DNA from 3 places in the Streptomyces sp. NPDC052114 genome. Region 2 is predicted to be linked to each of the others. Evidence: riboswitches for the same ligand, from Rfam matches in the RefSeq annotation. Region 2 holds a riboswitch; each other region holds the start of a gene.
The links. Region 2 has a riboswitch for cobalamin ahead of AB0L89_RS40595 (hypothetical protein). Riboswitches for the same ligand answer to the same signal wherever they lie in the genome.
Positions count from the first base shown of each region.

Region 1: it holds a riboswitch for cobalamin, as region 2 does, so the genes downstream of both, AB0L89_RS28695 (ribonucleoside triphosphate reductase) here and AB0L89_RS40595 (hypothetical protein) in region 2, are expected to answer to the same signal.
Region 3: it holds a riboswitch for cobalamin, as region 2 does, so the genes downstream of both, AB0L89_RS35240 (ABC transporter substrate-binding protein) here and AB0L89_RS40595 (hypothetical protein) in region 2, are expected to answer to the same signal.

Region 1 covers NZ_JBFAWC010000014.1:100,289-110,185, reverse strand. The annotation lists gene AB0L89_RS28720 (histidine phosphatase family protein) at 1-245, opposite strand, end outside; gene AB0L89_RS28715 (short-chain fatty acyl-CoA regulator family protein) at 307-1,743, opposite strand; gene AB0L89_RS28710 (MmgE/PrpD family protein) at 2,009-3,535, shown strand; gene prpB (methylisocitrate lyase) at 3,535-4,443, shown strand; gene AB0L89_RS28700 (bifunctional 2-methylcitrate synthase/citrate synthase) at 4,554-5,708, shown strand; cobalamin riboswitch at 5,761-5,913, shown strand; gene AB0L89_RS28695 (ribonucleoside triphosphate reductase) at 5,963-7,750, shown strand; gene AB0L89_RS28690 (anaerobic ribonucleoside-triphosphate reductase activating protein) at 7,747-8,343, shown strand; gene AB0L89_RS28685 (cytochrome P450) at 8,358-9,548, opposite strand; gene AB0L89_RS28680 (helix-turn-helix domain-containing protein) at 9,733-9,897, shown strand, end outside.
Region 2 covers NZ_JBFAWC010000037.1:3,071-12,967, forward strand. The annotation lists gene AB0L89_RS40565 (endo alpha-1,4 polygalactosaminidase) at 1-377, shown strand, start outside; gene AB0L89_RS40570 (DUF4430 domain-containing protein) at 426-917, opposite strand; gene AB0L89_RS40575 (hypothetical protein) at 1,010-2,485, opposite strand; gene AB0L89_RS40580 (ECF transporter S component) at 2,382-3,536, opposite strand; gene AB0L89_RS40585 (ATP-binding cassette domain-containing protein) at 3,560-5,164, opposite strand; gene AB0L89_RS40590 (CbiQ family ECF transporter T component) at 5,161-6,306, opposite strand; gene AB0L89_RS40595 (hypothetical protein) at 6,303-7,322, opposite strand; cobalamin riboswitch at 7,467-7,612, opposite strand; gene AB0L89_RS40600 (ATP-binding cassette domain-containing protein) at 7,662-8,546, opposite strand; gene cbiQ (cobalt ECF transporter T component CbiQ) at 8,543-9,292, opposite strand; gene AB0L89_RS40610 (energy-coupling factor ABC transporter substrate-binding protein) at 9,299-9,670, opposite strand; gene AB0L89_RS40615 (energy-coupling factor ABC transporter permease) at 9,670-9,897, opposite strand, start outside.
Region 3 covers NZ_JBFAWC010000022.1:67,839-77,735, forward strand. The annotation lists gene AB0L89_RS35235 (iron ABC transporter permease) at 1-259, opposite strand, end outside; gene AB0L89_RS35240 (ABC transporter substrate-binding protein) at 364-1,335, opposite strand; cobalamin riboswitch at 1,378-1,540, opposite strand; gene AB0L89_RS35245 (M67 family metallopeptidase) at 1,504-1,926, opposite strand; gene AB0L89_RS35250 (amino acid permease) at 2,026-3,519, opposite strand; gene AB0L89_RS35255 (DUF2017 domain-containing protein) at 3,861-4,463, opposite strand; gene clpS (ATP-dependent Clp protease adapter ClpS) at 4,582-4,896, opposite strand; gene AB0L89_RS35265 (nicotinate phosphoribosyltransferase) at 4,989-6,317, shown strand; gene AB0L89_RS35270 (isochorismatase family protein) at 6,467-7,051, shown strand; gene AB0L89_RS35275 (hypothetical protein) at 7,107-7,436, opposite strand; gene AB0L89_RS35280 (immune inhibitor A domain-containing protein) at 7,584-9,897, opposite strand, start outside.

The DNA of each region.
Region 1 (9,897 bases), on a different contig from region 2:
CACCGTCCCACGTCCGGCCCGGCCAGATCTCCCGGTGCGTCCGCCGCGGCGAGACCAAGGGCGGCGGCCGTCTCGCGGCAGCGCCGGGTGCCGGACGTGACCACCAGGGCGGGCGCCGGCAGTGACCCGGCCGCCGCCTCCGCGGCCGTACGGCCCGAGGCGTCGAGCGGTGACCCGTCGTCGAAACGGGCTTGCCTCAGCGACTCGTTCAGGGCGGGGGAGACGAGCAGGACACGGCGGGTCACGGTGCTCTCCTCGGACGGGGGCAGGGGCAGGGGCAGGGGTGTGCGGGGGCCGGGTGGTGGGTCAACGGGCGCGGCTCTCGACGGGATACGGCACGTACGTCCGCCGGTCGGGGTCGATGGCGAGCCGCCCGCCGGCCGGCGGCCGGGCCCGCTGGGCGCAGTCGCGGCGTTCGCAGATGCGGCAGCCGAGGCCGATCGGTGTGGCGGCGCGGGGATCGTCCGGGGCGAGTCCGGCGGCGTAGACGAGCCGATGGGCGTGGCGCAGTTCGCAGCCGAGCGCCACGGCGAACTCCGCCCGGGGCGCGTGATGCCCGTGGCCGCCGCGGGTGACGGTCCGGGCGATCCAGAAGTGCCGTTTCCCGTCCGGCATTTCGGCGACCTGCGTCAGCACGCGGCCGGGTGCCGAGAACGCCTCGTACACCGTCCACAGGGGACACGTGCCGCCGAGCCGGGAGAAGTGGAAGTCGGTCGCGGACTGCCGTTTGGAGATGTTCCCGGCCCGGTCGACGCGCAGGAAGGAGAAGGGGACGCCCCGTCGCCCGGAGCGTTGCAGGGTGCTCAGCCGGTGGCAGACGGTCTCGAAGCCGACGCCGAAGCGGGCCGACAGCAGTTCGATGTCGTGGCCGCTCTCCTCGGCCGCCGCGTGGAAGGGCGTGTACGGCATGAGCAGTGCGCCCGCGAAGTAGTTCGCGAGGCCGATCCTCGCCAGCTCCACCGCCTCGGAGGAGTGCAACTCGGCTGCTTCGGAAGATAGTTGAGCGAGCAGCGGGTCATGCTCCAGCAGTGCCAGCTGGGTGGCGAGCTGAAAGGCGCGCTGTCCCTCGCTGAGCCAGGCGGACAGGAACAGCAGGCCCGCGTGACGGTCCAGTCGGCGCGCGTCCGTGCCACGGTCGGGGGAGGCCCGCACCACCTTCAGGCCGTGGCGTCGTGCGAGGCGTGCGGCGAGCGGCGCGGCGGCCTGCCCGGGACACAACTCCAGCTCCTCGGCCAGCTGTTCGGCCGCCGTGTCGAGCGCCTCGAAGTGATTGTGGTGCGCGTAGAAGAAGTCGCGTACGTCGTCGTGCGGTTCGGAGAACGGCGGCGTCCCGGGAGGTGCCGTGCCGAGGACCGCGGTCTGCGCGGCCGCCTCGCGGTAGCGGCGGTGCAGAGTCACCAGGGCGCGCGCCACCTCCGGATGGTCACGGGCGGCGTCCGCGATGTCCTCGGCGGAGGGCGGCGGCGCGCCGCAGGCCTCGTCGGCGAGGGCGGTGCGCAGATCGGTGGCGAGCCGGTCCTCGTCGGCGTCCGAGAAGTACTCGGGGTCGACACCGAACACCTCGGCGACGCGCAACAACACCGATGCCGTCAGCGGGCGTTGGCTCTGCTCGATCTGGTTGGCGTAGCTGGTGGAGATGCCGAGCGCGCGGGCCATGTCCACCTGGTTCATGCCGGCCTCACGGCGTAGGCGGCGCAGCTTCGCGTGCGCGTAGATCTTGTGACCGGCGGGACGCCGGGGCATGCGGCACCTCCTCGTCGTACGGCGAGTCCTGCGGTCGTACCGCTCGTCGTGCAACGGCCACGGCACATGCTTCGGCCCGCACGTCTCTGCGAATCTAGCATCCGCATGTTTCGCAGAATTCGCCGATCCGCGACGCCGGCCTGTACGGATTCCGCAGCCTTGACCGGTGGCCCGGCGGGCGTACGGCGGGCAGGCTCACCTCAACCGCACCGGGCAGCCATGCCCCCGCCGTCGGGCCTCCACCGCCCCCGCCGTGAGGAGCCACGTGATCGAGCATCACGTCCGTGTCCACCCCAGCGCCGACCGACTGCCCCGCGAGGACCAACTCGCCTGGAAGCTGGCGGCCGTCGCCACCGCCACCGACGAACCGGACGCGCAGAGCGCCGAGATGGCCGTGAACCGGGTCATCGACAACGCGGCGGTCGCCGTCGCCTCCCTGACCCGCCGCCCGGTCGCGGTGGCACGGGTCCAGGCCACTGCCCACCCTCCGGCCACCGCCCACCCCCAGAGCCCGCCCGGAGCCGCGGTCTTCGGCGCCCGGGCCCGCGTCTCACCGGAGTGGGCGGCCTGGGCCAACGGCACCGCCGTACGCGAGCTCGACTTCCACGACACCTACCTGGCCGCCGACTACTCCCACCCCGGCGACAACATCCCGCCCCTTCTCGCGGTCGCCCAGCACACCGGCCGCACCGGCGCCGACCTGCTGCGGGGCGTCGTCGCCGCGTACGAGGTCCACGTGGCGCTGGTCAGGGGCATCTGCCTGCACGAGCACCGCATCGACCACGTCGCCCATCTGAGCGCCGCGACCGCCTGCGGACTCGGCGCGCTCCTGCGGCTGCCCACCGAGACGGTGTACCAGGCGGTGCAACAGGCCGTGCACACCACGACCGCCACCCGGCAGTCCCGCAAGGGCGAGATCTCCAGCTGGAAGGCGTACGCGCCCGCCTTCGCCGGAAAGACCGCGATCGAGGCCGTCGACCGGGCGATGCGCGGCGAAGGCGCGCCGTCCCCGCTCTACGAGGGCGAGGACGGGTTCCTCGCGTGGTTGCTGGACGGCCCGAGCTCCGACTACACCGTCCTGCTGCCCGGTCCTGGCGCACCGCGCCGCGCGATCCTCGACACGTACACCAAGGAGCACTCGGCCGAGTACCAGGCACAGGCCGTCATCGACCTCGCCCGGCGCCTGCGGGAGAGGACGGGCCCGCTGGACCGCGTGCGCTCCGTCGTCCTGCACACCAGCCACCACACCCACCACGTCATCGGCTCCGGCGCGCACGACCCGCAGAAGTACGACCCCACGGCCAGCCGGGAGACCCTCGACCACTCGGTGCCGTACATCCTCGCCGTCGCCCTGGAGGACGGCGCCTGGCACCACGAGCGTTCGTACGCCCCCGAGCGCGCCGGGCGCCCCGCGACGGTCGCGCTGTGGCGCAAGATCAGCACGGTCGAGGACCCCGCATGGACGCGCCGCTACCACGACCCGGACCCGGAGCGCCGCGCCTTCGGCGGGCGGGCGGTCGTCACGCTCGACGACGGCTCGGTGATCGAGGACGAGCTCGGCGTCGCCAACGCCCATCCGGCCGGGGCCCGCCCCTTCGACCGCCCCGCCTACACCGCCAAATTCCGCACCCTCACGGAAGGGACCGTCGTACCGGACGACCAGGACCGCTTCCTGTCGGCTGCCGCACACCTCCCGCGACTGGCGGCGGCGGACCTGGACGCGCTGTTCCCCGCCGTGGACACCGAGGCACTCGCCGCGTACGACGCACAGCTCCCGAAGGGACTCTTCTGATGCCGTTCCCCACGCGCACGACTCCCGGCGAGCGCCGCCGCGCGTTCCGGGCACAGTTGGCGGGCGGGCGGCTGGTGCGGATGCCGGGCGCGGTCAATCCGCTTTCGGCCCGCCTCATCCAGGACACCGGCTTTGACGGCGTGTACCTCTCCGGCGCGGTGCTCGCCGCGGACCTGGGCCTGCCCGACATCGGCCTGACCACCTCCGTCGAGCTCGCGGCCCGCGCCCAGCAGACGACCCGGGTCACCGACCTGCCCGTCCTCGTCGACGCCGACACCGGCTTCGGCGAACCGCTGAACGCGGCCCGCACCGTCCAGCTCATGGAGGACGCGGGAGTTGCCGGGCTCCACCTGGAGGACCAGGTCAACCCCAAGCGCTGCGGACACCTCGACGGCAAGACCGTCGCACCCCGCGAGGAGATGGTCCGCCGGATCAGGGGTGCCGTCGACGCCCGCCGCGACCCCGACTTCCTGCTCATGGCCCGCACCGACGCCCGCGCGGTCGAAGGGCTGGACGCGGCGATCGAACGGGCCAGGGCGTACGTCGACGCCGGAGCCGACGCGATCTTCCCCGAGGCACTCGCCGACGAGGCCGAGTTCGAGGCGTTCCGGGCGGCCGTCGACGTCCCCCTGCTCGCGAACCTCACCGAATTCGGCAGGACCCCGCTCCTCGACACCCGCACCCTGGAGAACCTCGGCTACAACATCGCCCTCTATCCGGTCACCCTGCTGCGCCTGGCCATGGGCGCCGTCGAGGACGGCCTGCGCACCCTCGCCGCCGAGGGCACCCAGCAGTCCCTGGTCTCCCGCATGCAGACCCGCTCCCGCCTGTACGAGCTGCTCGGCTACGAGGAGTACGGGGCCTTCGACTCGGCCGTCCTCGGCTTCACGCTCCCGCCCGGCACCTGACGCGCCCGACGTACCCCATGCACCCCACGCGCCTGTCGCATCTGACGCGCGCCACACACCTGACGCACCTGTCGCACCCGACGAACACGACGCTTCGGAGGCACTCACCCATGCCCACCACCGCACCCGCGATCCACCGCGGCCTCGCCGGTGTCGTCGTCGACACCACGGGGATCTCCACCGTCGTCGAGGAGTCCAACTCCCTGACCTACCGCGGCTATCCGGTCCAGGACCTGGCCGCCCACCGCTCCTTCGAGGAGGTCGCGTACCTGCTCTGGCACGGCGAACTGCCGGATACCGGGCAGCTCCGTGCGTTCGAGGCCCGCGAGCGCGCCCTGCGCCCCCTCGACCGCACCACCTCCGAGCTGCTCGCCCGGCTGCCGGAGACCTGTCACCCCATGGACGTCCTGCGCACCGCCGTCAGCTTCTTCGGCGCCGAGGACCCCACCGAGGACGACGGCAGCCCGGCGGCGCACCGGGCGAAATCGCTCACCCTGCTGGCCAAGCTGCCCACCGTGGTCGCCGCCGACCAGCGCCGCCGCCGCGGCCTCGCGCCGATCCCGCCCGACTCCGGCCTCGGGTATGCCGAGAACTTCTTCCACATGTGCTTCGGCCGCGTACCGGACCCGGACGTCGTCCGCTGCTTCGAGATCTCCCTCGTGCTCTACGCCGAACACAGCTTCAACGCCTCGACGTTCACCGCCCGCGTGGTCACCTCCACGCTCTCCGACCTCTACAGCGCGGTCACCGCGGCGATCGGCGCGCTCAAGGGACCCCTGCACGGCGGCGCCAACGAGGCCGTGATGCACATGCTGAACGAGATCGGCGAGCCGGGGGGCGCCGAGCGGTGGCTCCAGGAGGCACTGGCCGACCGGCGGAAGATCATGGGCTTCGGCCACCGCGTCTACCGGCACGGCGATTCCCGCGTGCCGATCATGCAGGAGGCCCTGGACCGGCTCGTCACCCGCGCCGCCGACCCCGGGGCGGCCCGCCTGGCGGCCCTGCACGACGCCCTGCGCCGGGCCATGCTCTCCGCCAGGGGCATCCACCCCAACCTCGACTATCCGGCCGGTCTCGCCTACCACCTGATGGGTTTCGACATCCCGGTCTTCACCCCGGTCTTCGTGCTGAGCCGCGTGACCGGCTGGACCGCCCACATCACCGAACAGCTCGCCCACAACGCGCTCATCCGGCCGCTGGCCTCCTACGACGGTCCCGCCCGGCGGCCGGTGCCCCCGACGTCCCGGGACCAAGGTCATCGCTGAACGGACCAAGGTCACCCAACATCTGCCACCGGCATGTCGGACATAGCACTACATGTAGTGTGACGGCGTCGGTTCGGCCACCGGCGGCGACGAGCCGCCCGTGGCCGGGACAACAGGGAATCCGGTGCGAATCCGGAGCTGCCCCGCAACGGTATGGACGCCCCGGCGTCCGAGTCCGACACCTGCCGACGGCCGCCGCGCGCGGATCGTGCGCGCGGTGAGGGAGATTCCGGACGCCTCGTGGGAGGGCCGACGTGACGCAGATCGACGCCGTGGAATCGGTGACCGAATACCTGGACCGCAGCGACTGGCGGGTCAACGCCAACGCCAACCAGGGCTATTCGCTCGGCGGACTCATACTCAACACGGCCGGCAAGGTCGTCGCCAACTACTGGCTCGACCAGGTGTACCCGGAAGCCGTGGGCCGCGCCCACCGCGACGGCGACCTCCACCTCCACGACCTGGACATGCTCTCCGGCTACTGCGCGGGCTGGTCGCTGCGCACCCTGCTCGCCGAGGGCTTCAACGGAGTGGCCGGGCAGATCGACTCGGCGCCGCCCCGGCACTTCGCCTCGGCGGCCGGACAGATCGTGAACTTCCTCGGCACCCTCCAGAACGAATGGGCGGGCGCGCAGGCGTTCAGCTCCTTCGACACGTACATGGCGCCGTTCGTGCGCGTGGACTCCATGACGTACGCCCAAGTGCGTCAGTGCGTGCAGGAGATGGTGCACAACCTCAACGTGCCGTCGCGCTGGGGGACCCAGACGCCGTTCACCAACCTCACCTTCGACTGGACCTGCCCCGAGGACCTGCGCGGACAGACGCCGGTGGTCGGCGGCGAGGAGATGCCCTTCACGTACGGCGACCTCCAGGCCGAGATGGACCTGATCAACCGGGCGTACATCGAGGTCATGACGGCCGGTGACGCGACCGGGCGCGTCTTCACCTTCCCGATCCCCACGTACAACATCACCCGCGACTTCCCCTGGGAGAGCGAGAACGCCGAGCGGCTGTTCGCGATGACGGCGAAGTACGGACTGCCGTACTTCCAGAACTTCCTCAACTCCGAGTCGGAACCCGGCATGATCCGCTCGATGTGCTGCCGCCTCCAGCTCGACCTCACCGAACTGCTCAAACGCGGCAACGGACTCTTCGGCAGCGCCGAGCAGACCGGATCGCTCGGTGTCGTCACGGTCAACTGCGCCCGGCTCGGTCATCTGCACGCGGGCGACGAGACGGGCCTGTTCGACGCCCTCGACCGGCTCCTCGGACTCGCCCGCGACAGCCTGGAGATCAAGCGGGTCACCGTCCAGGACCTGATCGACGGCGGTCTCTTCCCCTATACGAAGCGGTACTTGGGGACGCTGCGCAACCACTTCTCCACCATCGGCGTGAACGGCATCAACGAGATGATCCGCAACTTCACGCACGACGCCCACGACATCACCACCCCCGAGGGGCACGCCCTCGCCGTCCGGCTCCTCGACCACGTCCGCGGGCGCATGGTCGAGTTCCAGGAGCGGACCGGCCACCTGTACAACCTGGAGGCCACTCCCGCCGAGGGCACCACCTACCGCTTCGCGAGGGAGGACCGCCGCCGCTTCCCCGGCATCCTCCAGGCGGGCACCGGCACCAACCCGTACTACACCAACTCCAGCCAACTGCCCGTGGGGTGGACGGACGACCCCTTCGAAGCGCTGGAACGCCAGGACGAGCTCCAGACCAAATACACCGGCGGCACCGTCCTCCACCTCTACATGTCCGAACGCGTCTCCACCCCCGAGGCCTGCCGCGTACTCGTCCGACGCTCCCTGGAGCGCTTCTCCCTGCCCTATCTGACCGTGACGCCCACCTTCTCGATCTGCCCGGAGCACGGCTATCTGGCGGGCGAGCACGCCAACTGCCCCACGTGCGGCGGCGCGTGCGAGGTGTGGACACGCGTCATGGGCTACCACCGGCCGGTCGAGTCCTTCAACATCGGCAAGAAGGGCGAGCACGCCGAGCGCACGCACTTCCGGGAGGCACCGGCGGTGCGGGCATGATCCGTGTCGGCGGCTGGTCTCGGCTGTCCACCTGCGACTGGCCGGGCAAGCTGGTCACGACGGTCTTCTGCCAGGGCTGCCCCTGGCGCTGCGGCTACTGCCACAACCCCGAACTCCTCGATCCGCGAGGCGCCCCGGTGCACCACTGGGAGGACGTCCTCGCCCATCTCGCCCGCCGTCAGGGGCTGTTGGACGGCGTCGTGTTCTCGGGCGGCGAGCCGCTGCGCCAGGCCGGTCTGGCGGACGCGGCGCGCGAGGTCCGCGACCTCGGGTACGCCGTGGGCCTGCACACCGGCGGGGCCTTTCCGCGCCGCCTGGAAGCACTGCTCGCCGCCGGTCTCGTCGACTGGGTCGGATTCGACGTCAAGGCGCACCCCGACACGTATGAACGCGTCACCGGGGCGCGCAACAGCGCCGCTCCGGCGGTACGCGGCCTGCGCGCCGTCCTCGACTCCGGGGTCGCGCACCAGATCCGGACCACGGTCGACCCGGCGCTGCTCGACGAACGAGACGTGGCGCGGCTGCGCGCGTGGCTGGGCGGGCAGGGGGTGCGGGCGCACGTGAGGCAGGAGGTCCGGTACGTGACCGGGTAGGTCCGGGGGAGCGCTCACACGTCCCAGGTGACCGGAAGGCTCTTCACGCCGAAGATGTCCGCGAACTCCGGACGCAGGTCGACCTCGTCCGCCGGCACGGCCAGGCGCAGCGTCGGGAAGCGGGCGAACAGCGCGGGGAACGCGACGCGCATCTCGACGCGCGCCAGCTGCTGTCCCAGACACTGGTGGACGCCGTGACCGAAGGCCAGGTGGCCGCCGTCCTGCCGACCGAGGTCGAACACATGGGGATCTGTGAAGCGCTCGGGGTCGTGATTGGCGGTGTGGTACGACAGCACGACCGTCGTGCCCGCCTCGATGGTCCGGCCGCCGAGCTCGACGTCCACGAGCGCCGTCCTCATGAACGACTTGGCGACGGTCAGATAGCGCAGCAGCTCCTCCACGGCCCGGTCGGCCAGCGCGGGATCGGCACGCAACTGGGCGAGTTGCGCGGGGTGTTGGAGCAGCGCGAAGGTGCCGAGGGCCAGCATGTTCGCGGTGGTGTCGAACCCGGCCGCCAGCAGGATCAGGGCGACGCCCTGGAGCTCCTCATCGGTGAGATCGCTGTCGGTGAGGTCGCTGAGCACGTCGTCGGTGGGATGCGCGCGCTTGGCCGCGACCAACTCCGCGAGGTACCGCTGGGTCGCGGTGTAGGCCTCGGTCAGCTTCTCCTCGTCCGGCTCTCCGCTCAGGAACGTCTCGATCTGGTCCTGGAAGGAGGCCCGGTCCTCGTACGGAACGCCGAGGAGCTCACAGATGATGATGGCGGGGATGGGCTTGGCGAACGCGGTCACCAGGTCGGTCGGCGGCCCGGCCTTCTCCATGGCGTCCAGTCGGGCGGAGGTGATCTGCTCGACCCGCTCGGTGAGCTGCCGCATGCGCCGCACCGTGAACTTGCCCATCAGGGGCTTGCGGTAGCGCCCGTGCCGCGGCTCGTCCATGAGGAGGAATTCGCCGGGCGGCGCCGGAGGCAGCTCGAAGTCGACCACGTTCATCAGCTCCTTGCGGGCGCTGAAACGCGGGTCGGCCAGCACCGACCTGACCATGTCGTATCCGGTGATCAGCCAGCCGGGTGGGCCGCCGGGGTGGGTGAAGCGACTGATGGGGCCGTGCCGGCGGGCGTCGCGCAGCTCGGCCGGCGGGTCGAACGGACAGCCCTGCTGACGTGTCGTCGGGAGCGCCGTGACGGCGTGGAGAGATTCACTCATGGCCATTCCTCTTCTCGCGCCATTGCATGTTCAACGCGCCTCGAAAGCTACGTTGCGTTCAGAATTCCTGTCAATTGACTGAATGCTGTTTTGGCAGTTCAGAGCGGTTAAATTGATGCAATGACGCTGAAGCCAAATGCAACGAAGCGTTGCAATGGGCGATGGCGAAGGCAATACTGACGGCATGCCAGGAGGACGGTTGACCCAACAGGAACGCCGACGCATCGCGGCCGGACTCGCCGACGGCCTTTCGTACGCCGAGATCGCGAGGCGGCTCGACCGGCCCACCTCGACGATCAGCCGGGAGGTCGGGCGCAACAGCGGCCCCGACGGCTATCGGCCGCAGCGG
Region 2 (9,897 bases):
CGGTGGAGCCCGACAACCTCGACTCCTACGAACGCTCGGACGGGCTGCTCACGGCCGACGACGCCGCGGAGTTCGCCCGGCTCCTGGCCCGCCGCGCCCACGACAAGGGCCTGGCCATCGCCCAGAAGAACACCACCGACCTCCTGGACCGGCGCGACCGCATCGGCTTCGACTTCGCCGTGACCGAGGAGTGCGCCCACTACAAGGAGTGCCCCGACTACGCGTCCGCGTACGACGGGCGGGTCTTCGACATCGAGTACGAGCGGAAGGACTTCGACGCCGCCTGCCGCAGCTGGGGCGGGGAGCTGTCCCTCACCTTGCGCGACCGCGACGTGCGGCCCGCCGGTGAGGACGGGTACGTGTTCCGCCGCTGCTGACGGACCTGCCGCCGACGCCCCCACGGCGCCGGCGGCGGGCCCCCGCCACTACATCTCGGTCCAGGTGAAGGCGACCTTGTCGCCCGCCTTGATGCGGAACTGGCAGCCGCCCACAGGGGTGGCGGTGCCGTTCACGGAGATGTTCCAGTAGGCGTCCTGGCCGCCGTTCTTGCCGTCGATGGTGGTCACGAAGTAGTCGTCGTACGACGGGTACCAGGTCCCGTCCCAGGTGAAGCCCTGCTTCTTGGCCGCGTCGTCCAGGGCGGCGGTGGGCGTGGCCCCGGCGGTGGTGTTGGCGCCGTTGTTGGTGCCGTCGCACTTGTGCGTGCCGCCGGATGCGGTGGTGACGGTGTGACCCTTGGTGCTGATGGTGCTGTCGTAGAGCGCGCCGTTGGGGCCCTTGACCGTCAGGGTGACCGTGATGGGCGCGTTGGCCGCGGCCCTGACGGGGGCGGCCTGGGTGGCGGGGGCCGCCGCGCCGAGGGTGAGGCCGACGGCCGCGACGAGGAGGGCGGTTCTTCGGGGCAGGGTGCTGCGCATGGTGAGGTGCCTTTCCGCTGGTGGGGCAAGGGGTGAGGTGCTGTCCGGTCCGCCGGTGAAGCCGGCGGGTGACATGGTCGGTTGAGGTGGTGTCAGGTGCGGGTGGCGCGGCGCCTGCGGGCGAGGACGACCGCACCCGCACCCGCGGCCAGCAGGGCCGCCGCCCCGCCGGCCAGCGGCAGCGCGGTGGAGCCGGTCGACGCGAGACCGCCCGCGGGCGTGACGCCGCCCGTGCCGTCCCCGGTCGTACCCGAGCCGCCCGGGTCGCCGGAGCCGCCCCCCGTACCGCCGGTGGCCGTCGTACCGCCGCCGCTCGGGGAGCCGCCCGACGCCGAGGCGTCGCCGGACGGGGACGGGCCCGGGGAGGCCGTCGGATCGGTGCCGCCCGTGGTGCCGCCGTCGGTACCGGAGCCGCCCGAACTACCGCCTTCTGTACCGCCGTTGGAGCCACTGCCGCCGCTCCCACCGGTGCCGCCACTCCCTCCGGTGCCGCCGGTTCCGCCCGTTCCGCCGCTGCCTCCGTCGGGCGAGCACGCCACCGGCTCCAGGCCGCTCGACGCGCCCTTGCCGTCGATCTGCGCCAGGGACTTGCCCGTCAGCGCGGGCACCGCCTGGGCGGTGGCCCGCAGCGCGGTGCCGTCCGCCTTCGGCTCGGAGTAGCCGACCGCGCCCCGGTCCGCGCTCGCGCCCCCGCAGCCCACCTGCACGGACCGCAGCCAGGCGATGCCCTTGCCCGCGGCCTCGACACGACCGCCCGCGGCGAGAGCCTGGACGTCCAGGGCCGTCGAGTTGGAGTTGCCCGGCGGCGTGCCGAAGCCGTTGTCGCGGAAGCTGCCGTCGGCGAGCTGCTGTTTCTCCAGCCAGTCCAGCGCGGGCCCGGCGTCCGCGGTGCGGCCCGCGCCGAGCAGCGCCTGCACCGCGAGGCCGGTGCTGTCGGTGTGGGACTTGCACTTGGCCGGGTCGGACTTGAAGAACAGCGGGTAGCCGCCGTCGGCGCAGCGGGACGAGGCGAGGAAGTCGACGGCCTTGTCGGGCAGGTCGCCGCTGCGCTGGAGGGCGAGGACGGCGAGCGACTGGGTGAACTGGTTGGAGCCGTCGCCGTTCGGGAGGTCGTCGGTGAAACGGCCGCTGTCCTGCATCCGGCCGAGCAGCGTCTTGGTGAGGTCCTGCCCGCCGAAGTCCTTCGGGTCGCGGCCCTCGATGGCGGCGACCAGGGCGAGCTTGGCGGTGCCGCCCGCGAAGACCTTGCCGGGCGTGCCGCGGTTGATGTAGGCGGCGGCATGGGCGGCGAGCCAGTCCGTGGCCTTCTTCTGCGCGGCGCCGCCCGTTCCGGTCGCGGCGAGGCCCATCACCACGTCCGCGGTCAGGCCGTGGTCGGCGGAGGCGTTGGAGCCGTCGGTCAGCTTGGACGTCATCCAGGTCGCGGCGGCGTTCGCCGGGGACTTCAGTGCCGGTGCGGCGGGGTCAGCCGCGCGTGCGGGGCCTGGCGTCAGCAGGGCGCTCGCCACCGCGGCGGCGAGGGCGGCGGGCAGCACCGCCCGTGCCCCAGGTCTGAGGGACGGAGTCATCGTCGGTCTTCTCCTTGCTGGTACGTGTCCGAAGGACGTGAGGTGGGGCGGCCGGTTCGGCCGGTGGTCCGGCGGGGTCGAGGACAGCGGTTCCGCCGGCGGCGACGGGCGAGTCGACGACGTCGGGCGCCTCAGGGACGGCGGGCGCCTCGGAGACGACGGCCGCGCCGGGCGGAACGGGCGCCTCGAAGGTGACCGGCGCGTCGAAGGCGGCGCGCCGCGCGGCCCTGCGCAGGACCGCGAGGACGGCGGGCCCCAGGGCGACGATCGCGATCAGATTGGTCAGCGCGCGTCCGGTGTCCCAGCCGAAGGTCGAGGTGACCAGGGTGAAGACGGCGAAGCGGTGCAGGTTCTCGGTGACCGGGTCGCCCGCGACGAACGAGAGCTGGGTGTCGGTGCCCGCGGTGAAGGGCCAGAACCACATGTTCATCAGGAAGCCGAAGACGTACGCCACGAGGACGCCGTAGACGGCCAGCAGAGCGATCTCCGCCCGGCCCGTGAGCCGCCGGGGCAGCAGTCCGGCGCCGAGCCCGATCCACCCGGAGGCGATCATCTGGAACGGCAGCCACGGCCCGACCCCGGCGGTCAGCAGCGCCGAGGCGAACAGCGAGGTCGCCCCGAGCACGAAGCCGAACCCGGGTCCGAACACGCGGCCCGCCAGGACCAGCAGGAAGAACACCGTCTCGATGCCCGCGGTGCCCGCGCCCAGCGGCCGCAGCCCCGCGTTGACCGCCGACAGCACGCCGAGCATCGCGAGGGCCTTCGTGTCGATGCCGCCGGACGACATCTCGGCGAGCACCACGGCGAGCAGCACCGGCATGGTCAGGACGAACAGGAGCGGGGCGTCGGCGCTGTGCGCGGCCGCCTCGGGGCGCGGCGCCACGAACAACGGCCAGAAGAACATGGCGAGCCCGGCCGCGCTCGCGAGCGTCAGCACGGCGGCGCTGCGGGCTCCGACCGGCAGCGCGGGCACCCGCGCGCCGCGCTCGGAACGCCCGTCCCGCCAGAGCACCCGCACGCCACGCTCGGAACACCCGTCCCGTGAAGACACGCGACCTCCACGGCCTCTGCGGGTCATACGGCCTCCAGGGCGTGCCGGACCTGCTCCACGGTCAGCCACTCCTGCGGGCTGAGGACCTTGGCGACCTGCGGGGCGAAGGCGGGCGAGGAGACCACGACGTCACGGGTCGGCCCGTCGGCGACGATCTCGCCCTCGGCCATCACGACCACCCGGTCGGCGGCCCGTGCGGTGAACTCGACGTCGTGGGTCGCCACCACGACCGCACGGCCCTCGTCGGCGAGGCGGCGCACGAGGCCCGCGAAGGCCTCCTTGGCGTGGTAGTCGAGGCCGCGGGTCGGCTCGTCGAGGAGGACGACCTCGGGGGCGGCGGCGAGCTGCACGGCGAGCACGAGGGCGAGTTGCTGCCCCTCGGACAGATCACGCGGATGGCGTTCCCCCGGGATGCCGGGGGCCAAGGTGTCGAGCAAGGTGCGCGCGGTGCCCGCGGGGGCGTCCGCGTCGGCGTCGGCCTGGGCGCACTCGGCGTCGACGGTCTCGCGGTAGAGGAGGTCGCTCGCGGTCTGCGGCACCAGCCCGACCAGGGCGCGCGCCCTGCGGGCCGACAGCTCGCCCGGGTCCTGTCCGCGCACCTCGACGGTGCCCGAGCGGCGCGGCCCCGAGCCCTGCAGGGCCCACAGGAGCGAGGACTTGCCGGAGCCGTTGCGGCCCATGAGGGCGGTGACCCGGCCGCGCGCCAGGGTCAGGTCCACCTCGCGCACGGCGACGGTCCGGTCGTATGCGACGGTGATCCGGCGGCCCGTGAGCGCCGCCTCGCCCGGGTCCGCGTCGGATCGGGGTGGTGTGCGGTCCGCGAGCCGTTCCCGCAGGGGCGCGGCCTTGCGGCGCGCGTCGCGCACCGACAGCGGCAGCGGGTCCCAGCCGGCCAGCCTGCCCAGGCGTACGACGGGCGGCGCCACGTCCGAGGCGCGCATCAGGTCGGCGGGGTCGCCCGCCACCACGTGCCCGTCGCCCGGCAGGTGCACGAGCCGGTCCGCGTACTGCAGGACGCGTTCCATGCGGTGCTCGGCGACCAGCACGGTCGTGCCGAGGTCGTGCACCAGCCGGGTGATCGCCGCGAGCACCTCCTCGGCGGCCGTCGGATCGAGCGCCGAGGTCGGCTCGTCGAGGACCAGCACCTTGGGGTGCGCGGTCAGGACGGACCCGATCGCCACGCGCTGCTGCTGTCCGCCGGACAGGGTGCGCAGGGCGCGCCGGCGCAGGGCGGCGATGCCCAGCAGGTCGAGGGTCTCCTCGACGCGCTTGCGCATCACGTCCGGCGGTACGGCCAACTGCTCCATGCAGTAGGCCAGTTCCTCCTCGACGGTGTCGGTGACGAACCCCGCGAGCGGGTCCTGGCCGACGACGCCGACGAGCGCGGCGAACTCCTGCGGGGCCGCGGTCGCCGTGCTCACTCCGTCGACCGCCACCCGGCCGCGCAGATGGCCGCCGGTGAAGCGGGGCACCAGGCCGTTCACCGCGCCGAGCAGCGTGGACTTGCCCACGCCGGTGCGCCCGGTGACCAGGCACAGCTCGCCCTCGCCGATGTGCAGGTCCACACCGCGCAGGGCGGGTTCCCGGGCGTCCGGGTAGCGGAAGGTGACCTCGTCGAAGTCGATCACGCGGTCACCTCCAGGGGCTGATGGGGCACCGGATCGGGTGCGGGGTCGGACGACGCGGGAGGTTCCGGTGCCAGGTACGCGGGCCCGACACCGACCAGTACGGCGAGGGCGGGGAGTGCCGCCACCTCGGGCCAGGCGAGCGGGGGCAGCGAGGGGTACAGCGACGCGGCGTCCGTCCGCGAGGCCGCGTAGAGCAGGATCGCCGAAGCCACCCCGCAGGCCGCCACGAGGAGTTCGGCCGTCCGCCAGCGGTCGGGGCGGTAGCCGCTGCGCCGCACCCGACGGCCGCCGAGCACGAACCCGCAGCCCGCCAGGGCGAGTCCGGCCAGGAGCAGCGGCGCTCCCAGGTACGGGGGCGTGCTCGCGCCCATCGCTCCGTACAGGCCGGCGCAGACGCCGAGCAGGCCGCCCAGGACGAGGGTGCCGGTGAGCAGCCGGGTCCGCGGGGCGATCCTGCCGGTGTGGCCGTAGCCGTGCGAGGCCATCGCGGCGGCCAGGGCCAATGAGCGGTTCATCGCGTCTTCGAGGACGGGGATGACGATGCCGTGCAGGGCGCGGACGCCCCTGGTCCGGCCGCCGCCGCGCAACCGCCGTGCCCTGCGCACCCGTTGCACGCTCTCGACCAGCTGTGGCGCGACGGTCAGGGTGACGACGACGGACGTGCCGACCTCGTAGAGGGCGCCCGGCAGCGCCTTGAGCATCCGCTTGGGGTTGGCCAGGGCGTTCGCCGCGCCGACGCAGATGACCATGGTGGCCAGGCGCAGGCCGTCGTAGAACCCGCCGAGGAGCTGTTCGGCGGCGACGGGCCCCAACAGGCGGATTCCCGCGGCCGCTTCGGGCAGGGTGATCTGCGGCAGCGTGAACAGGACCGTGTCGCCCTGGCCGCCGCCGAAGACGATCCGGAACACCACGCGTGTCGTCACGATGAACGCGCCGAGCACCAGGTACATCCGGAACGCCAGCGCCCAGGGCGCGTCACCGCGCCTGCGCACCACGACGAAGGCCACGACGGCGAGGATCATCACCAGCAGGACGGGGTTGGCGGTGCGGCTCGCGGCCGCGGCCATGCCCAGCGCCCACAGCCACCAGGCGCCGGGGTGCACCGCGCGCGGCAGCGCGCGGTGCCCGAGGGCGGCGCTCACCCGGAACCGTCCGCGCGCGCCGCCCGCTTGCGGCGCCAGGCCGTGGCTCCGGCGCCCGCGGCGAGCAGTACGGCGGCGGCGATGCCGATCAGGGTGCCGGTCGGCGCGCCGGAGGACGCGGCGGTCTCGACCGTGCGCCTGTCGTCGCCGCCGGTCCAGTCGGCGGCCTCGCTGGGCGTGATCACCGGGCTCGGCGACCCGGACGCGGACGGGCCGGGCGTCGCGGACTTCTTGTCCTTGCCGTCCTCGCCCTTCTTGCTCTTCTTTTCCTTCTTCTTCTCGTCCTTGTCCTTGTCCTCGGAGGGGTGCCGCTCGGGCCGATCGCCGGGGCGCGCGGCGCCGTCCTGTCCGGCCCCCGCTCCGGGTCCCGCGCCACCGGATCCGACCTCGGCGCCGCCGCCCTGCGAACCGCCCTGCTCCCCACCGGAGTTACCGCCTCCGCCCGAGGACCCCGATCCGCCCGACCCACCGGTCCCGCCCGAGCCGGAGCCCGAGCCCGGCGGCCGCTTCGGCGCGACCCTGGGCGACGGTGCCTCGTCCTGCTCGCGGTCGAGGGAGAACGACCAGCCCTCGAAGCTGCCGGTCGGCGGGGTGCGGTAGGTCGCGCCCTGCTGGCTGTAGGTCCACGCGCCGCCGTTGGGGGCGTGCCAGTACGACCAGTACGCCTTGGTGGGCGGGGTGTCGACGCACGGTTCGCGGTCGGGCCCCGGGCTGCCCTCCAGGCGACAGATGAAGGACTCGCCCCACCGGTTGGTGCCGGTCACGTCGATCCCGGCCGCCTTCAGCGCGGCGAGCCCGCTGGCCTGGCTGCCCACGGCGCAGCGCACGATGGTCGTGCCGCCCAGCTCGCGGAAGTCGACGACCACGGTCACCCCGTTCGCGTCCGGGCAGAATCCGGCGCGGCCGCGCCCGGTGTCCAGGGCGCTCGCGGTGTCCGGTGCCGCGCCGAGGCCGAGCGCGACGGCGGACAGGAGCAGGCCGAGGGCAGCGGCGAACACGCGTAACGAACGGGCCATTTCGGGTCCTTCGGGCCGGGGCCGCACCAGGACCCCGACATGCCCGTGCCGCGCAACAAACCCCTGACGCGCGTTCCGTGCGGAAGCGGCAGGGGCCGATGAACCGGGGGCTCAGGGCTCCACGCTGCAGACCATGACAGTGAGAAGCAGTGCACATGTCGCGTCGGGCGATCCGGCTCACGGCGTCGAGCGCCGCTCACGGTTGCAGGTCAGCGCCGGATTCTCACCGGCTTTCCCCAGTCGCGCATGCATTCAGTTGTCACTTCGTCAACACACGAAGCAAGGTGAAGAGTACGCCCGGCGTCCCGAACCGGCCACCCCTTCCCGCTGTAACCATGATCACTGGTCGTCGCGTGCCGCGAGGGCGGCCAACTCCTCCGGGGTGCGCGGCCCGTGGCCCGCACCGTCGTGCAGGCCGTGCGCCCGCAGGAGCTCCGCGACGGCGATCCCCCACGGCAGCGTCAGGCCGGCCCGGGCGAGCAGGTCCCGTTCGGCGAGCATCCGCGCCACCGGCCCTGCGCATACCCCCGAGGGCGTGAGCAGCGCCGCGTCGTCGGCCCAGCGCAGGGCGAGGTCCACGTCGTGGGTCGCCATGACCACGGTGGTCCCGGCCTCCCGCAGTCGGCCCAGGGTCGCCAGGAGGCGTTCCTGGCCGTCGGGGTCGAGTCCGGCGGTCGGCTCGTCGAGGATCAGCACGCGGGGACGCATCGCGACCGCGCCGGCGATGGCGGTCCGCTTGCGCTGGCCGTAGGAGAGCAGATGGGTGGGCCGGTCGGCCAGCGCGGTGATGTCGAGCGCGGCGAGCGCCTCGGCGACGCGCGCCCGGACCTCCGCGTCGGGCAGGCCGAGGTTCAACGGGCCGAAGGACACGTCCTGTTCGACCGAGGCGGCGAACAGCTGGTCGTCCGGGTCCTGCACGACCAGCTGGACGGTGGTCCGCAGCCGCGTCAGCCCCTTGCGGTCGTACGTCACCGGGAGGCCGTCGACCGTCAGCCCGCCCCGGTCCGGCCGCAGCCCGCCGCTGAGCAGCCGCATCAGCGTGGTCTTGCCGCTGCCGTTGCGTCCGAGCAGGGCGAGGGCGCGGCCCGCCACGACGTCGAAGTCGAGGCCGCTGAGCACGGTGGGCCCGTCCTCGTACGCGTAGGAGGCATCGCGCAGGGAGACCAGCGCCTCGCCCGCCTCCGTGGGAGCGCCCGGCTCGCGAAGAGCACGCGGCTCGCTCATGGCAGGAACCTTTCCAGTACGAGGGTGAGGGCCGCCAGGCCCACGAGAAGGGCCGCGCTCGCGGCCACGAACGGCCGGGAGATCCGGGCCTCGGGCACGAGCACCCGCAGGGTGCCGTCGTAGCCGCGTCCGGCGAGCCCGGCCTGGAGCCGGCTCGCCCGGTCGAAGGCCCGCACGAACGCGGTGGCGCCGAGCCCGGCGAGGGAGCGCCAGGTGGCGGCCCGGGTGGTGTGGCCGAGGCGGGCCGCCTGCGCCTGCCGGATCCGGCTCATGGAGTCCAGGAGCAGGAAGCTCATCCGGTACGTCACGAGCGCCACGTCCACGACCGGTGCGGGCACGCCCGCCTTGACCAGGCGCGGCAGCAGGTCCGACATCGGTGTGGTGAAGGCGAACAGGAGCACGCCGAGCGAGGCCGCCGAGGTGCGCAGCAGCAGCCCGCCGGCCCGCGCGGGACCGCCGTCGGCGAGCGTCACGAACCCGTCGGGGCCGCCCACCTGGACGAGCAGGGTCAGGGCGCCGGTGACGCAGAAGCCGAGCGGCACGCGGTAGGCGCGCCAGAGCTTGCGCGGCGGCACGCCCGCCGGTCCGAGCAGCACCGCGAGCGCGGCGGTCAGCACCAGGACGGCTCCCGGCCAGGGGGGCAGGGAGATCGCGAGGACGGTGAGGCCGAGCCCGAGCACGGCCTTGTCCACGGGGTGGCGGCGGCGCCAGTGGCTGCTGTGCGCCGCCGCGTCGATGGGCAGCACCCCGGGTCAGACCTTTTCGGAGTCGGTCCGGGTGCTCTCCGCGCCGCTCACCGGGTCCGCCACTTCCTCGGCCCGTGCGCGCTCCGCGCCCTGGCGGCGCCCCCTGCGCAGCCCGAAGTAGTACGCGAGGACGCCCGCGCCGATCGCCGCCTGGAGGGCGAACAGCGCCGATTCGACCTCCCCGGAGGGGGGTTCGTACAGCGGCGAGAACCAGGGCTCGTAGTCGGGCTTCAGCTCGGTGATCGCCGTCTCGGCCTGGGCGTCGGCGCCGGTGAACGGCTCCTTCTTGTGGTCCCCCATGCCGAGCGCCAGCGGGAACACCGCGAGCGCGGCGACGACGACGAGAAGCAGGATGTTGATCTTCGTGTTCCGGCTCATCAGGCGCTGGCCTCCGACTTCGTCTCCGCCGGCGTCGTGCTCTGTGCCGGCGCCTCCTCGTCCGTCCGCGTCCGCGCGCCCGCGTCCTGCTGCTTGCGTTGCAGGAGGACGCCGAGCCGCGTCAGTTCGCCCTTGCTGGACTGCACCAGCAGCCGCATCACGAGGACGGTGAGCAGTCCCTCGCTGACCGCGAGGGGGATCTGCGTGACCGCGAAGATCCCGCCGAA
Region 3 (9,897 bases), on a different contig from region 2:
AGACGCCGAGCAGGAACGGGTCGGCGAGCGGGTTGCGGACGAGGGCCTGGAGGACGGTGCCGATGACCGCGAGGCCGGCGCCCACGGTCGCCCCGAGGATGATCCTCGGGAGTCTCACGTCCAGCACGATGGTGCGGAACGGGGAGGGTTCCGCCCGTCCCGTGAGGATCTCGACGACCTGGCCCGGGGGGATGCGGACGGAGCCGAGCGCGAGCCCTGCGACCGTCGCTGCCGCGAGGGCTGCGGTGAGGACCGCCAGGACGAAGAGGCGCTGCCCCTTCGACCTCCGTCGATCGCCCTTCGGGCTCGTCCTCGATCGCCGGACGGGCTTGATGTCCCCGGGGTTCGTTGTCTGGGTCCGGATCACAGCTGCGCCGCCAGCTTCCTCACCGCCTCCGGTGCTCGTACGCCTGTCACCGTGTCCGACAGCGGCAGGACCGCGAAGCGCTTGTTCTTGATCGCCGGGACGTCCTGGAGGACCGGGTCGTCGAGGAGGCGCTTCTTCTTCTGGGCGACGCTCGTGGCGCCGTAGTCGAGGATCAGGATGACCTCGGGCCCGCGCTCGACGACCGACTCCCAGGAGGCGTCGCTGAAGGACTTGTCCACGTCGGCGAAGACGTTGCGGCCGCCCGCCCGCTCGATGATGTCGTTGCCGATGCCGCGGCCGCCCGCCGTGAACGCGGTCTTGTCGCCGCTGTCGTAGACGAAGACCTTGGCGGGCTTCTTGCCCTTCGCCTTCTCGGCGGTGGCGGCGAGTTCGCGCTCGGCGCCGCGCACCCACGCGTCGGCGCGGTCGCGCACGCCGAAGGTCGAGCCGACCTCGCGGACCTCGCGGTAGACGTCCTTCATGGAGACGGGGCTCTTGGCGCAGCCCTCGACGTTGAGGCGGGTCTCGATGCCGGACTTGGCGAGCGCGGCGCGGCTGCGGCCGTCGCCCGCGAGGAAGGCGCTGGCGTAACCGCCGTACACGTAGTCGGGGTTGGCGGCGAGCAGCTTCTCGTAGGAGGGGTACTCCTTGGCGAGCACCGGGACCGACTTGTAGGCCTTCGCGTACTGCGGCAGGACCTTGTCGTCGAGGTAGGCGGTACCGGCCATGCGGTCCTTGAGGCCCAGTTCCAGCATCACCTCGGTGGCGTGCTGGTTCATGGTGACGGCGCGCTTGGGGGGTGCGTCGTACGTCGTCCGCACACCGCAGTTGGTGACGGTGTACGGGAATCCGGCGGCCTTGGCCGCGGGCTCGCCGTCGGAGCCTGCGTCGGAGGACGAGCACGCGGCGAGCGGGACGAGCAGGGTGGCCGCGGCGAGCGCGCGTATGCCGGTGTGACGGCGGGACATGGCTGAACTGCCTCCTCCAGGGGATTTCCGCGTCCCCTGCGTTGCGTGGAGAAGGCGGCAGGTCAGTTCCTGACTCCCCCGCCCCGGCGAAGGGGTGGGGTCACAGTGGCGGGACCGTGCCGGGTTCGCACCGGCTTCCTGGCTCCTGCCGCCTCAAGGTTGTCCGGGTCAGTATGCCTGGACGACCTGCACCTCTTCCTCGGTGACCTCGCCCTCGACGATCCGGAAGGAGCGGAACTGGAAGGGGCCCGCGTCGTCGGTGTCGGCCGTGGAGACCAGGACGTAGTGCGCGCCGGGCTCGTTGGCGTACGTGATGTCGGTGCGCGAGGGGTAGGCCTCGGTCGCCGTGTGCGAGTGGTAGACGATCACCGGCTCCTCGTCGCGGTCGTCCATCTCGCGGTACAGCTTGAGCAGGTCACCCGAGTCGAACTCGTAGAACGTGGGCGAGCGCGCGGCGTTCAGCATCGGGATGAACCGCTCGGGGCGGCCGGTGCCCACCGGCCCCGCGACCACGCCGCACGCCTCGTCGGGGTGGTCCTGCCGCGCGTGCGCGACGATCTGGTCGTGGAGCGCCTGGGTGATGGTCAGCATGGCAGCCAGGATAAGCAGAGGGCCCGCACCGTACCGAAGGGTGGTACGGGCGGGCCCGAATGCTGGACAGCGGCCTCTACGGAGAGGTCACGGGGAAGGTCACTTCCGGTCGGCCGGCGCCTCGGCGGCGTCGAGGACGACACCCGTCTTGCGCTTGCTGAACGCGGCGGCCTGCGGGTTGCGGCGCTTGAGGAACAGGTAGGCGACCGTCAGGATCGCGGCCCAGACCGGAGCGGCGTACAGCGAGATCCGCGCGTCCTTGTCGACGCCCATCATCACGATGACCATGCCGATGAAGGCGAGGGCGAACCAGCTGGTGAACGGCGCGCCCGGGGCCCGGAAGGTGGACTGCGGCAGCTCGCCGCGGTCGGCCTTGCGGCGGTAGCGGATCTGGCAGCACAGGATCATGATCCAGGCCCACATACCGGAGATGGTCGCGAAGGAGACGACGTAGTTGAACGCCTCGCCCGGCCACTGGTAGTTGATCCAGACGCCGAACAGCATGAAGCCGGCGGAGACCGTGGTGCCGATGAGCGGCAGGCCGTTCTTCGTGAGCTTCGTGAAGAACTTCGGGCCCTGGCCGTTCATCGCCAGGTCGCGGAGCATGCGGCCGGTGGAGTACATGCCGGAGTTGCAGGAGGAGAGCGCGGCGGTGAGGACCACGAAGTTCACGATCGCGGCGCCGACGCCGAGACCCATCTCCTCGAAGGCCTTCACGAACGGCGAGACGCCGGGCTTGAAGGAGGTCCACGGGACGACCGAGAGGATCATGATGAGCGCGCCGACGTAGAAGACGGCGATGCGCCACGGCACGGTGTTGATGGCCTTGGGCAGGACGGTCTTCGGGTCCTTGGACTCGCCCGCGGTGACGCCGACCAGCTCGACGGCGAGGAAGGCGAACATCACGATCTGCAGGGTCATCAGCGTGGAGCCGATGCCGTTCGGGAAGAAGCCGCCGTCGTTCCACAGGTGGCTGACGGAGGCGGTCTCGCCGGCGTCGGAGAAGCCGATGGTGAGGATGCCGAGGCAGATCAGGATCATGCCGATGATCGCGGTGACCTTGACCATCGAGAACCAGAACTCCAGCTCACCGAAGAGCTTCACGGAGATGAGGTTCGCGCCGTACAGGATGACGGTGAAGACCAGCGCGTACGCCCATTGCGGGAATGAGTCGTGGGTCCAGTACTGCATGTACTGGGCGGCCGCGGTGACTTCGGTGATGCCGGTGACGACCCAGAAGAGCCAGTACGTCCAGCCGGTCACGAATCCGAAGAACGGGCCCATGAATTCCCGCGCGTACTCCGAGAAGGAGCCGGAGACGGGCCGGTACATGAGGAGCTCGCCGAGCGCCCGCATGATGAAGAAGATGACGAGGCCCGCGATGGCGTACGCCAGGATGAGGCTCGGTCCGGCCTTGTGGATGGCCTTGCCCGCGCCGAGGAACAGGCCGGTGCCGATGGCACCGCCGATCGCGATCATCTGGATCTGCCGGGCGCCGAGCCCGCGCTGGTACCCCTCGCCGTCGCCGGACTGGCCGGCGGCGTGCACGGCCTCATTGCCGTCGTGGTGCTCTTCGACCTGCACTGAGGTCATGGTGACGCCTTTCTCCATGCTGATCCGCGCCCGCACATCTGCGTTGTGGCTGCGGATCAGGTCCTGATCCCCCCGGATATGGAATGGAGTGCTACCGGCGGTCTGCCGGCCCGAGCGCCCTCGGCGACATGGGTGGCGTCACCGAGCGGTCGTGAAGATTTATCACGGTGACCAGAGCGAGGGAATGAGCCACTTGTGGCGCAGACCACAGGAAGAAGCGGACAAAATTCCCTTGACGCAATAAACGCGGGCAATGAAGTGACGCGATCGTTATCCGGATTTGAGCATCCGCTGAGCGAACGACCCGCCGGCTGAACAAAAGGTGTCCGTTGCACCCATTTTCAGCCGAGCAACGTCCCCACCAGCGTCTCCTGCAGTCCACCGAGCCACAGGTACGCCATCACCATCGGCTTGCGGGGGTCGGAGTCGGGCAGGCGGAAGAGCAGCTCCGCGTCCTCCTCGTCGGTGACGTCGAGACGCGTGCCGATCGCGAGCCGGAGGTCGTTGAGGGCCCCGAGCCAGTGCCGGGACTCCTCGACCGACAGTTTCAGGACAGCTCCGCCCTCGCCCGAGGACGCCATCGAGTCGAGCGAGCGGATCACGACCAGGGCGTCGTCGCGCTTCTTGGCCCGCAGGTCGTTCTCCGTGAAACGGCGGAACTCGGCCGAATACGCCCGCAGTTCATCCGGGTCGCCGGCGCCCTCCGCGCCCTCCGGGCCGCCGTAGGCGTCGGGCAGCAGGCGCCGCATCACCGGATCGGCGGGCGGCTCGCTCGGCCCCTCCGCGAAGAGCTCCGCGAGCGGGTCGTCGGAGGCCTCGCCCCCGGGGCCCGGACCGATCAGCTCCAGGAGCTGCACGGCGAGGGAACGGATGATCGAGATCTCGACCTCGTCGAGCGCGACGGCGGCGCCGCCCCCGGGAATCGGTTCGAAGTGTCCTGGCATCAGTTGAGTCGCTGCTTCCGGTCCGTCCGCCGCTCGGCGGGCGCTGCTTGGTGGGCGCCGCTCCACGGGGGCCGCCCGGTGAGGGCCGCTCCCCGGGCGGGCGCCGCCCGGTGGGACGCTACTTGCGGTCCTGCTGGAGGGTGGCCCACAGCCCGTACCCGTGCATGGCCTGCACGTCGCGCTCCATCTCCTCGCGCGTGCCGCTGGAGACGACCGCGCGGCCCTTGTGGTGCACGTCCATCATCAGCTTCGTGGCCTTGTCCTTCGAGTACCCGAAGTACGTCTGGAACACGTACGTCACGTAGCTCATCAGGTTCACCGGGTCGTTGTGGACGAGCGTGATCCAGGGGACGTCCGGCTCGGGGGCCGTGAACGTCTCTTCGGCCGATTCCGGTCGGGTGATCTCTGCGGGAGCCGTACTCACACGCCCCATGCTGCCACCCCGAGGGGGGCCTCGCACAAATGGCCTCCCGTGGACGCCATTGAAATCGTCAGAGTGACGAGATGCGGGGTAGCATCCCTCGTATGAACACAGCGGACCTTGGCCTGCCGGTGGATGTTCCGTCGACAGCGCTCTTCACGGACCAGTACGAGCTGACGATGCTGCAGGCCGCGCTGAAGGCGGGCACGGGCGACCGGCGTTCGGTCTTCGAGGTCTTCACCCGCAGACTGCCCGAGGGGCGGCGCTACGGCGTGGTGGCCGGAACCGGACGGGTCCTGGACGCCGTCGAGAACTTCCGCTTCGACGCGGGCGTCCTCGGCTTCCTGCGCGAGCGCGCCATCGTCGACGAGGCCACCCTGGAATGGCTCGCCGGATACCGCTTCAGCGGCGACATCTGGGGCTATCCCGAGGGCGAGGTCTACTTCCCCGGCTCGCCGCTCCTGCGCGTCGAGGGCTCCTTCGCGGAGTGCGTGCTCCTGGAGACCGTGATCCTCTCCATCCTCAACCACGACTCCGCCATCGCGGCCGCCGCCTCGCGCATGTCCTCGGCCGCGGGCGACCGTCCGCTGATCGAGATGGGCGCCCGCCGCACCCACGAGCTGGCCGCCGTCGCCGCCTCCCGCGCCGCCTACGTCGGCGGCTTCGCGACCACCTCGGACCTGGCCGCGGGATTCCGCTACGGCATCCCCACGGTCGGCACCAGCGCCCACGCCTTCACGCTCCTGCACGACAACGAGCGCGACGCCTTCCGCGCCCAGGTCGACTCGCTCGGCCGCGGCACGACCCTGCTCGTGGACACCTACGACGTCGCCGAGGCCGTCCGCACGGCCGTCGAGGTCGCCGGGCCCGAGCTGGGCGCCGTGCGCATCGACTCCGGCGACCTGCTGCTCGTGGCCCACCGGGTGCGCCAGCAGCTGGACGACCTCGGCGCCACGGACACGAAGATCGTCGTGACCTCCGACCTGGACGAATACGCCATCGCCTCGCTCGCGGCGGCGCCCGTGGACGCGTACGGCGTGGGCACGCAGCTCGTCACCGGGTCCGGGCACCCCACCTGCTCCATGGTCTACAAGCTGGTGGCCCGCGCCCACTCGGCGGACCCCAAGGCTCCCCTGGAGCCGGTCGCGAAGAAGTCGCTCGGCGCGAAGTCCTCCATGGGCGGCCGCAAGTGGGCCGCGCGGCGGACCGACGCGCAGGGCGTCGCCGAGGCCGAGGTGATCGGCACCGGGCCCGTCCCCGCGGACCTCGCCGACCGGCAGCTCCTGGTCGAGCTGGTCAAGGGCGGCGAGGTCGTCGCCCGCGAGCCGCTGGACGCGGTGCGCGACCGGCACGCCGCCGCCCGCGCCGGCCTGCCGCTCTCGGCGACCCAGCTGTCCCGGGGCGAAGCGGTCATTCCCACCGAGTACGCGTGAACCGGGCCGGTTGGGAGTGAACCCGGCCGAGTCCGTGTGAACCGACGCCCGGCGCGGCGCGGTGCTCCGGCCGGGTGCTTCAACCGCCCCTTCCCGACCCATACTTGAAGTCTCTACGCTCGAAGTCTCCCAGGAGAAGGACACCGACCATGCGCCGCGCACTGATCGTCGTAGACGTGCAGAACGACTTCTGCGAGGGCGGCAGCCTCGCGGTCGCCGGCGGCGCGGACGTCGCCGCCGCCATCACCGAGCTGATCGGCCAGGCCCCGGCCTGCTACCGCCACGTCGTGGCCACCCGCGACCACCACATCGAGCCCGGCTCGCACTTCTCCGACCACCCCGACTACGTCGACTCCTGGCCGCCGCACTGCGTGGCGGGCACGGAGGGCATCGGCTTCCACCCGAACTTCGCCCCCGCGGTCGCCTCCGGCGCGATCGACGCGGTCTTCGACAAGGGGGCGTACGCGGCGGCGTACAGCGGCTTCGAGGGCGTCGACGAGAACGGCGTCTCCCTGGCGGAGTGGCTGCGGGCCAGGGAGATCACGGAGGTCGACGTGGTGGGGCTCGCGACGGACCACTGCGTGCGGGCCACGGCGGTGGACGCGGCGCGGGAGGGGTTCACCACCCAGGTGCTCCTCGACCTCACCGCAGGCGTCGCCGAGGAGACCACCGAGCGGGCGCTGGACGAGCTGCGCGCGGCCGGTGTGGAGCTGTCCGGGAAGCCGGTCGTCTGACCGCCACGGGGCTCCGCCCCGGGCCCCGCTCCTCACCCGCCGGAGGGGCCGGATCTCACGTCCAGGAAGGGCTGGCCCTCCCGCCCTGTCTCTTCAGCGCCCTGATCGGGTGCCACAGCTCCCGCGCGTCGTCCGGTGCCGTCCGCCATATCAGGCCGTCCGGGTGGTGCAGCACCGCCGTGACCTCGTCCGGGGTCGGCGGCTGGCTGTTGCCGCGCAGGTAGACCGCCCGCAGGCCGAGATTGCGCAGCCTGGTCAGGGCCCTCGCCCGGTTCACGGCGTGCACGATCATGCGGACCGTGCCGCCGCCCGGCGACGGGTTCGGCAGGGTCAGCGCCACCACCACGCTGCCGTTCGGCAGCTTGCAGAAACCTCCTGCGGACATGCTTCGTCACACCCCCGTGAGACATCGCACGAGATCCCTGGCCGGACCCCGCGTCAATAAGAAATCCACAGCCAGCACCTAAACACGATCGGCCGCCGCCCGCTAGAGGGCGACGGCCGATCATGGCTTGACCTGCGATAACGCTAATTACTTCGTCGAGGGACCCACCTGGACCGTGATCGAGGAGCCATCCTTCGGCTGCTTGATGATCTTGATCTGAGTGTTGGTGTCAGTGACCTTGACACTTCCCGTGGGGTTCTCCTTGTACCAGTAGGTGCCCTTGCGGTCGTCGAAGACCGAGACACCCTTCTGGGACTTGACCTTCAGCGCCACGTCCGCGTTGTGGAGCGTGAGCTTGTCCGTCGCGTACTTGCTGAACGGCGCGTCGAACGGCTGGATCTTGTTGCGCAGGAGCGTGCCGTCCGTCCACTTCAGCGGCTTCGCGTGCGCGTCGACCGGAAGGATCAGACCCTGGCCGGGGTGCTGGCTGGTGTTGTTGTCCTTCTGCGAGGTGTCCCACTGCCAGACCATCAGGCCGGTCTGGTACGGGTAGTGCTCGACCCAGTCCGGACGCGACTTCGAGAAGCCGAAGTTGTACGGGCCGACCTTCAGGGTCTTGTCATAGGAGACGTACTGACGGTTCTCGGCGAGGTAGTACTGGTCGTACTTCTTGGTGAAGGACTCGCCGATGCGCGAAAAGCCCTTGGCCGTCCAGCCGTTGTCGTCGCCCTCGGCACCGTCCTCGAAGAGCTTGGTGCCGTCCGCGGTGACCGCGAGGGCGTCGGCCGCGAAGCCCTTGCCGCCCGCGCCGCCGTCGGTGGAGTAGCGGAAGCGGACGTCGATCTTCTTGCCGGCGTAGGCGTCGAGCGGGAAGACCAGCTTCTTGTACTTCGCCGAGGCGCCGGTCAACGCGGGCTTGTCGCCGGCGTCACGGGTGATCGGCTTGCCGTCCGCGGTGCCGTCGATCGGCGTCCAGTTGGCGCCGCCGTCCGTCGAGACCTCGGTGTAGAGGTAGTCGTAGTTGGCCTCGATGTCCCACCAACCGTCCAGGGACAGCTCGGCCTTGGACTTGCCGGTCAGGTCGACCGGGCGCGTCAGGGTGTTCTTGAGGTCGTCGCCCTGGTCGCTCCACCACTGCTTGGCGCCCTCGGTGGGCTTGGTCACCGTGGTGGTGACGGACTTCTTCGGCAGGTCGACGACGAGCGCCTGGCGGTGGCGGGTGTTGTACTCCGAGACGCCGAGCTTGTGCTCGGACGTCGTCGCCGCCTTGGCCTTGGCGTAGTCGAGCCAGCCCAGCTGGAACTTGTCCCAGGCGGTCATGTCGCCCGGCAGGTCACCGATGGCGTCCTTGCCGGTGCCGAGCCAGGAACCGGCCGACATCAGCGACCAGAAGCCGACCGAGTTGTCGCCCTTGCCCGAGGTGTCGTACAGGTCGGGCAGGCCGAGGTCGTGGCCGTACTCGTGGGCGAAGACGCCGAGGCCGCCGTTCTCCGGCTGCATCGTGTAGTCGCCGACCCAGATGCCCGAGTCGCCGATCTGGGTGCCGCCGGCCTTGTTGTTCGAGGGGCCGGTCTTGCCCGCGTCGTTGCCGTAGGCGTACCAGCGGTGCGCCCACAGGGCGTTCTCGCCCTCGGCACCGCCGCCGGCCGACTCGTCCTCGCCCGCGTGGACGATCTGGAAGTGGTCGATGTAGCCGTCGGGCTCGTTGAAGTCGCCGTCGCCGTCGAAGTCGTAACGGTCCCACTGGTCGTACTTGGCGAGGTCCGTCTTGATCTGGGCGTCCGTGCGGCCCTTGGCCTTCTGGTCCTTGGCCCAGGCGGTCACGCCGTCCTTGACCGCGTCCCAGACGTTCGGGCAGTTGGTGTCGCCGCAGTAGTTCGAGCCGTAACGGGCCTCGTTGTAGTCGACCTTGACCCAGTCGGAGACCTCACCGTCGACCGAGTAACGGCCCGAGGAGGTCTTCTCGTAGTAGGTCTTCAGGGACTCCTTCTGCTTGCCCTTGGAGTCCTTGCCCTTCCCGAAGTACAGGTCCTGGAAGTGCTTCTGGTCGTAGTCCTTCTGCCAGGCCGTGCTGTTGTCCTTCGCACGGTCCGGCTTGGCTATCTTGTTGTGCAGCGGTCCCGGCTTGCCGCCGTACTTCTTGACCGGCTGCTCCGGGCCCTCGGGGCCGTCGGGGTCATACATGGTCGTGTCGTCGACCTTGTCCCCGAACTCCACCAGGATCGTGAAGATCTTGTCGGTCTTCTCCCGGCCCAGCTCGACGTACTTCTTGTCGTCGAGCTTGACGACCTTGGAGGCGCCCTTCTTCTGGACCTTGGCGTCGCCCGCGACGACCTGCTGCAGGGCGGCCTTGCGCTGCTGCGCCTGCTGCTTGCTGAACGGCCCGTCCAGATCGTGGTCGACCTGGGCCTTGGTCCTCGACGGGTCCTGGCGGTCGACCGCCGGTGCCCCGCCCGAGGTG